2 linked regions of the Kineococcus sp. NBC_00420 genome follow. The protein of the gene in region 1 interacts with the protein of each later gene in a pairwise test. Links are inferred from orthologs where the notes say so. Each region holds a gene or a part of one and is shown in the gene's direction. Other genes may lie near its edges.

What was found. Proteins that work in one complex are often made in the same cells at the same time.
Region 2: the proteins of OG218_RS23765 (region 1) and OG218_RS12225 interact in binary tests that used the Escherichia coli proteins (3 or more experiments, as listed by UniProt). The link is inferred for Kineococcus sp. NBC_00420 from one-to-one orthologs.

What each region holds. Positions count from the first base shown.
Region 1 is NZ_CP107930.1:4,862,296-4,865,199, forward strand. What follows is about bases 7-2,904. They hold OG218_RS23765 (peptidoglycan D,D-transpeptidase FtsI family protein), read left to right. Parts: upstream 7-450; coding sequence 451-2,358; downstream 2,359-2,904. Other genes in these bases: OG218_RS23760 (hypothetical protein), read left to right, coding at 7-394; OG218_RS23770 (UDP-N-acetylmuramoyl-L-alanyl-D-glutamate--2,6-diaminopimelate ligase), read left to right, coding at 2,441-2,904. In the rest of the region: more of OG218_RS23760, read left to right, coding at 1-6. UniProt on the Escherichia coli protein: Essential cell division protein that catalyzes cross-linking of the peptidoglycan cell wall at the division septum. Required for localization of FtsN.
Region 2 is NZ_CP107930.1:2,497,136-2,501,879, reverse strand. Bases 932-3,915 are described here. They hold OG218_RS12225 (transglycosylase domain-containing protein), read left to right. Parts: upstream 932-1,278; coding sequence 1,279-3,552; downstream 3,553-3,915. Other genes in these bases: OG218_RS12220 (glycosyltransferase family 87 protein), read left to right, coding at 3,567-3,915; OG218_RS12230 (MFS transporter), read right to left, coding at 932-1,018. Outside these bases: more of OG218_RS12230, read right to left, coding at 1-931; more of OG218_RS12220, read left to right, coding at 3,916-4,744. UniProt on the Escherichia coli protein: Cell wall formation. Synthesis of cross-linked peptidoglycan from the lipid intermediates.

The sequences.
Region 1 (2,904 bases):
GCGTCAGGACGCGGCTGCCGCCCGTCCCGAACTGCAGGTCATCACCCCGCCCGCCATCCGTCGGCTGCGCATCCCGCTCCCCGTCGCGTGCGTGCTCATGCTGACGCTCGGCCTGTTCGGGCTGCTCATGACGAACATCGCCATCGCCGGTGACGCCTACCAGATCACCGACCTGCAGGTCACGTCCCAGCGTCTCGCCGACCAGCAGCAGGCGGCCGCGGAGTCGCTGGCCGCCGCGTCCTCTCCCGGTCAGCTCGCGGCGAAGGCGCAGACGCTCGGCATGGTCCCGGCGCCCGACGCGGTGCACCTCACCGGGAGTTCCGCCGTCGGCGACCCGACACCGGCGCCGAAGGCGTCGAACCCTCCGGCCCAGGGTGAGACCCCGAGCAACTGACGGTCGACCCACCCGACACGTCACAAGCCCGCCCCGAAGTCCCGAGAGGTCACCGCGTGTCCCGACTCCGTCGCAACCGCTCCCACGGCTCCGGCGACGGCGCGCCACGTCCCGACATGCGGATGCGCGTCTACAGCGTCGGCGTCCTGTTCGGGCTGACGGTCCTCGGTGGTCGCCTCGTCCAGCTGCAGGGGGCCGACGCGTCGTCCCTGGCCGAGGACGCCCTCAAGCAGCGGACGTCGAAGACGAAGCTCTACGCCAAGCGCGGGGACATCCTCGACGACAAGGGCGTGGTCCTCGCGACCTCGGTCGAACGGCGGGACGTGATCGCCGACCCGTCGACGATCGAGACGTTCAACACCAACCAGACCGACGGGTCGAAGTACAAGGAGTCCCTCGGCCAGGGACCCTCCGGCGCGGCCGCGCTGCTGGCGCCGATCCTGGGGATCGACGAGCAGACCCTCACCACGAAGCTCACCAAGAAGCGGCCCAAGGACCAGTACGCCGTCGTCGCCGTCGGCATCACGCCAGAGTTGTGGCAGCAGGTCGCGGACGCGGGGGTCAGCGGCATCACCTCCAAGCGTCAGACCCAGCGGATCTACCCGACGGGATCGGCCTCCTCCACGCTGGTCGGGGTGCTCGGCACGCCCGTCACGGACGAGGAGACGGGGGTCGTCAGCGACTACCCCCTCGGCGGTCTCGAGCTGGCGAAGAACACCCTGCTCACCGGCACGGACGGCTCGATGAAGTACGAGCGCAGCCTCGGCGGTCAGGAGATCCCGTTGGGGGACAGGGAGACCGTCGAACCCGTCGACGGCACCTCGCTGCACCTGACCATCGACTCCGACCTGCAGTGGAAGGCGCAGTCGGCGATCGTGGCCAAGGTCGCGGAGACCGGTGCGATCTCCGGAACCGTCGTCATCATGGACAAGCAGCAGCGGCTGCTCGCCCTGGCCAGCGCCCCGAGCATCGACCCCACCAACATGACCCGCTTCACCAACGACCAGCTGCTGAACACGGCGCTGACCGAGGCGTTCGAACCGGGCTCGACGGCGAAGGTCGTCACCCTGGCCGCGGTCCTGGAGGAGAGGGTGTTCTCCGAGGACAGCCCCTTCACCGTCCCCGGCGAGCTGAAGCGCTCGGACAAGGTGTTCCACGACTCCCACCCCCACGGGGACGAGAAGCTCACCCTCGCCGGGATCCTCGCCCAGTCCAGCAACATCGGCACGATCATGGCCGGCGAGAAGATGAAGGCCGAGAAGATCTACGAGTACCAGCGGGCCTTCGGCTTCGGCAGCAAGACCACGTTGAACTTCCCCGGGGAGACCGCCGGCATCGTGGCCAAACCCGAGGACTACTCGGGGACCCAGCGCTTCACCGTCATGTTCGGCCAGGGGATGTCTGTCAACGCGGTCCAGGCGGCCTCGGTGTTCGCGACCATCGCCAACGACGGGGTCCGCATCGAACCGACGCTGATCGCCGGGACGTCGGACCCGAACGGGAACTACGTGGCTGGAGCGGCCGGCGATTCCTCCGAGGTGGTGAGCCCCGCGACGGCGAAGACGTTGCGAGACATGATGCAAGCCGTGGTCAGCGAGGAGGGGACCGCCGCCGCCGCGGCGATCCCGGGTTACCTCGTCGCGGGCAAGACCGGTACCGCCTCGCGCTACGACCAGGACCTCGGCCGCTACTCCGGCTACACCGCGTCGTTCATCGGACTGGCCCCGGCCGACGACCCGGAACTGGTCGTCGCGGTGATCCTGCAGGACCCCAAGACGAACTACTACGGTGGTTCGGCCGCTGGCCCCGTGTTCAAGGACGTCATGTCCTACGCCCTGTTGCAGCGCGGGGTGACGCCTTCCGCGGAACCCGCCGCGGACCTCCCGCTGACCTGGGGCGGTGACCAGGGCGCCGAGGCCGAGATCAGTCAGGGTGCCGTCGCGGACAGCACGGGGGCGCAGTGAACCGCCGACCGGAACGCACCGGGAACGGGACACGCAGGCCGAGCGGTACGGGCGCCCCCACGAGGACGGGTAGCCTCCCACCGTGCCGTTGAACGACGGCCCGGACGCCCTCGGCGCCCGCGGCCCGCTGAACCTCTCGGACGTCGCGCAGGTCCTCGGTACCTCGCTCGTCGGCGGTCGCACGACCCCTCCCGGACCCCCGGTGACCGGGGTGACCCTCGACTCCCGTCGGGTCGGCGCGGGTGACCTCTACGCGGCCTTGCCCGGCGCCAACGTCCACGGTGCCGCCTTCGCCGCGCAGGCCGCCGCCGCGGGGGCCGTCGCCGCCCTCACCGATCCCGACGGGGCCGGTCTCGTCACCACCGCCGGTCTGCCGGTCCTCGTCGTGGACGAGCCCCGCGCGGTCCTCGGTGACCTCGCGGCCCGCATCTTCGGCCGCCCCGGCGACCGCCTGCGCACCGTCGGCGTCACCGGCACGAACGGCAAGACCACCACCGCCTACCTGGTCGAGTCGCTGCTGCGCTCGGTGGGCTGGACCACGGGCCT
Region 2 (4,744 bases), 2.4 Mb from region 1 along the record:
ACTGCGTCAGCCCGATCGCGACCTGGGCCGCACCCGCCACGAGCAGGCAGACCCGGATCCAGGCGTGGACCCGTCCGCGCCGGGCCCCCCACGGCGCCAGGACCGCCGCGGCCCCCGACCCCGCCGCGACCGCCCCCAGCAGCAGCCCCAACGCGGCCAACCCGGCCGCCGGGTCGTCGACGTCGGCCACCGTGGTGCGGCACAGCACGACCATCGCCACCGTCGTCAGCCCGAAGGACCAGCGGTGCCACGCGATCAACCCCAGGGCACCCGCCGCGGGAAGCCGGTCGCGCAGGTGCGCCACCCCCGCCACGACGTCCGCGACGTCGGCGCGGAAACCCCGCGCGGACGTCCCCGCGGAACCCGGTGGCGGCCCCAGCAGCTCCCGGGGGAAGAGCAGCGCCAGGCCACCGGCGACGACGTAGCCGATCGCGGCGACCAGCAGCGCCGCGACGTCCGCCCCGCCACCCGGCCCGACGACGGCCGTCACCCCGACCGCCGCGACGGCGCCGGCCCCGGCCGCGACGGTCCCCGCCGTCGGGGTCACCGAGTTCGCCAGGACGAAGCGCTCCGGCGCCACCACGTGCGGCAACGCCGCCGACAACCCCGCCAGCAGGGCGCGGTTCACCGACAGCACCGCCAGGGCCAGCACCCCCACCGCCACGTCGCCGGCCCCCGTGAACAGGGCCCCGGCCGCGACGAGGGCCAACCCGCCCCGCAGCAGGTTCCCGTGGCCCAGGACCGAGCGGCGGGACGTACGGTCCAGCAGCACCCCCGCCCACGGGCCGACGACGGTGAACGGCAGCAGCAGCACGGCCGCCGCGAACGCGACCCCCGCCGGCGTCGCCTGCCGCTCGGGGGAGAAGAAGAACAGTGACGCCAACCCGGCCTGGAAGATCCCGTCACAGGCCTGCCCCGTGAGGCGCACCCCCATGAGGTGGCGGTAGCGGCCGGTGCGCAGCAGCCCGCCCAACTCGTGCAGCATCCCGTTCTGCGACGTGGTCTCCGCGGTCGGCACGCGCCACACCGTAGCGATCACCGGGCGACCTCGGGAGGGTTGCCGAGAGGGCTGTGGAGGTGTGGTGCACACCCGGTCGGCTCAGCACCGGCGGCGGGCGGCACCCGCGGCTCGACGCATACTGGGAGGGTTGAGCACCCAGGGCGTGGTGCCGAAGGCCGCGCCGCGCGCAGCCGATGGATCGGCAGCACCCAGGACGCGACCGGCGCGGGAGAGAGTCCCCGCGCCGACGCGCACGACCGCCGGAGGACCAGACACACGTGGCCGCACGACGACCCGCACCCAGCTCGCCGACCCCGCGTCGGGGCGCTCCGAAGCGTCGTCCGCGCCGCCGCACGATCCTCGGCTGGCTCCTCGGGCTCTTTCTCACCGGCATCGCGCTCGCCGTCGGCGGGTTCGCCGCCGCCTACGCGCTGGTGAAGGTCCCCGACCCGAACAAGCTCGCCGACGCCCAGACCAGCACCGTCTACTACTCCGACGGCACCACCGTGATCGGCACGTTCGCGGCCCGCAACCGCGAGAACGTGTCGCTGGACCAGGTGCCGGACAGCGTCCAGAAGGCCGTCCTCGCCGCCGAGGACCGCAGCTTCTACGACAACCGCGGCGTGTCGCCGACGGGCATCGCGCGGGCGGTCTGGACCAACGTGAGCGACGGGACGAGCCAGGGCGGCTCGACGCTCACCCAGCAGTACGTCAAGAACTACTACCTCTCCGCCGAGCAGTCCTACAAGCGGAAGTTCGAGGAGTTCTTCATCTCGCTGAAGATCGACCAGCAGCAGACGAAGGACGAGACCCTCGAGAACTACCTGAACACCGTCTACTTCGGTCGTGGCGCGTGGGGGATCCAGGCCGCGTCGCAGGCCTACTTCGGGGTCGACGCCGCGCAGTTGAACGTCTCGCAGGGCGCGCTGCTCGCCGCCCTCCTGAAGGGTCCCGGCAACTACGACCCGCGCAAGGGCGAGACGCAGGCCGCGGCCGCGAAGGCGCGCGTCGAGTACGTCCTCGACGGGATGGTCACCGAGGGCTGGTTGTCGGCGGCCGACCGCGCGACCGCCGGTCTGCCCGACACCATCGAGCAGCAGCCGAACACCCAGTGGTCCGGCTCGAACGGGTACCTGCTGAAGACCGTCGAACTCGAACTTTCCAAGACGGTCGGGCTGTCCGAGGAGGACATCGAACGCGGCGGGCTGAAGATCGTCACGACGTTCGACGTGAACTCCCAGAAGGCGGCCGAGGCCGCCGTCGCGGACCAGTTGCCGGCGCAGCGGCCGGAGGGTTTCCACGTCGCGCTGTCCGCGATCGACCCGAAGACCGGTGGGGTCAGGGCCATGTACGGCGGTGCGGACTACCTCACCACGCAGTTCAACGACGTCACGCAGGCCAGGGCGCAGGCCGGTTCGACGTTCAAGCCGTTCGCCCTCGTGGCCGGGTTGGAACAGGGATACTCGCTGAAGACCACCTTCAACGGGTCCAGCCCGCAGACGGTGGACGGGAACCCGTTCAAGAACTTCGGTCGCGAGCAGTTCGGCACCATCGATCTCGTCACGGCCACCGAGCACTCGGTCAACACCGTCTACGCCCAGCTCAACGAAGAGGTCACTCCCGCGAAGACCCGGGACGTCGCCGTCGCAGCCGGGTACCCGGAGGACTCCGCCACGGGGACGGCCGGGGACCAGTACATCGCCAACGTCCTCGGCACCGCGTCGCCGCACCCGATCGACGTGACCCAGTCCTACGCGACGTTCGCGGCCCAGGGCACCCGCACCCCGTGGCACACCATCGCCAGCATCGACGACACCTCCGGCACCCGGACCTACACCGCGTCGCCCACGACGACGCAGGCGTTCCCCGCCGACGTGGCCGCCGACGCCACCTACGCCATGGAGCAGGTCGTGCAGTCCGGGACGGGTTCCTACGCCAAACGGCTGAACCGTCCCGCCGCGGGGAAGACGGGCACCACGAACGACAACCTGGCGGCCTGGTTCGCGGGGTTCACGCCGAACCTCGCCGCCTCCGTCGCGTTGTTCCAGACCAGCCCCGACGGCACGAAGAACGTCCCCCTCGACCTCGGTGGCGGTGAGGTCACCGGTGGTTCCTACCCGGTGCGCATCTGGACGACCTTCATGAAGGCCGCCCTCCAGGGCGTCGACGAGGAGGACTTCCCGGCGCGCGCGAACGTCGGCGTCTCGAAGGGGTCGACGTCCAGCGGCTCGTCCTCCTCGAGGTCGTCGTCCTCGACCACCTCGCAGTCCCCGACGGACAGCCCGACGGACTCCCCGACGGACACCGCGACGCAGACCCCGACGGACTCCCCGACGGGTGACCCCACCAGCAGCCCGACCGGGACGCCGTCCGGTTCCCCCAGCAGCTCCTCGAGCTCTTCCTCCTCGTCGTCCTCGTCCTCGTCGAGCAGCAGTTCGTCCTCGTCCGGGGGCAGCGGTGACGGCGGGAACCCCGGTGGCCAGGGCGCTGCGGCCGCGACCCAGGACGCCGCGGCCGCCACCGGTGCCGCGAGCGCCGCGAGCGTCGGGTAGGGGAAGCTGAGGGGGTGAGCACCGAGTCCCCCGGTCACACCGGCCCTGCCACCCCGGCGAAGCCTCCGCAGGTCCCCTCGGTCCCGCCGACCGCGGTGGACGCCCTGGCCCGTGCGGGCAGCGAGGTCCTCGGCGGTCCGGCCGGCCGTCGCCTCGCCGGTGACGGCCCGTGGTGGGCGCGAGCGCTCCCCGTCGCGGTGTCGCTGACGGCGGTCGCCGTCGCGCTGGGCGCCGTCGGCAAGCACCACTGCCGCACCCTCGGCTGGAACACCCCGGACCAGTTCGTCCACGCCTGCTACACCGACCTGCCGGTCGTCTACACGTCCTCGGGACTGGCGAACGGCCTCGGCCCCTACGCCGACGGTGTCTCGTTGAACCAGCCGCCGGTGACCTCCGCGCTGGCCTGGCTCGTCGCCCGGTTCGCGCCGCACGAGGTGACGGTCACCGCGCAGCGGGTCTACTTCGACCTCTCGACGGTCCTGCTGCTCGTGGCGGCCCTGGTCGTGACGATCGCGGTCTGGACGATGGCCGGTCGCCGTCGCGGCTGGGACGCGCTGCTCGTGGCCGTCAGTCCCGTGCTGGCGCTCTCGGCCCTGCTGTCCTTCGACCTCGCCGGCGTCGCGCTGGCCACCGCCGGGATGGCCTGCTGGGCCCGACGCCGTCCGGTGCCGGCGGGGATCCTGCTGGGTCTCGCCGTCGCGACCCGCACCTACCCGGTGCTGATCCTGCTCGCGATCGTGCTGCTCGCGGTGCGCACCGGCCGGTTCCGCGGGGCGGCGACGACGGTGGGCGCCGCGCTCGCGGCGTGGCTCGCCGTCGACCTGCCGTTCGCCGTGACGAACGTCGACGCCTGGAGCGCCTACCTGCGGGCGTTCTTCGACCAGCGCGCCGGGTACGGATCGCTCTGGGTCCTGCCGCAACTGGCCCAGCAGGCCGTCGACGCCACGAACACCTCCGGTCTGCCGGGCCCCGCCGTCGTGGTCCTGACCATCGGTGCGTGGGTCGTCTGGACCGTCCTCGTCGGGGTGTTCGTGCTGTGGGCGCCGCGACGTCCCCGGCTGGTGCAGGTCGCGTTCCTGCTGGTCGCCGGCTACTGCGCGCTCGGGGTGTCCTTCCCCCCGCAGGCCGCGTTGTGGCTGCTGCCGCTGGCCGCCCTGGCGGTCCCCCGCTGGCGCGACCAGGTGCTCTGGTG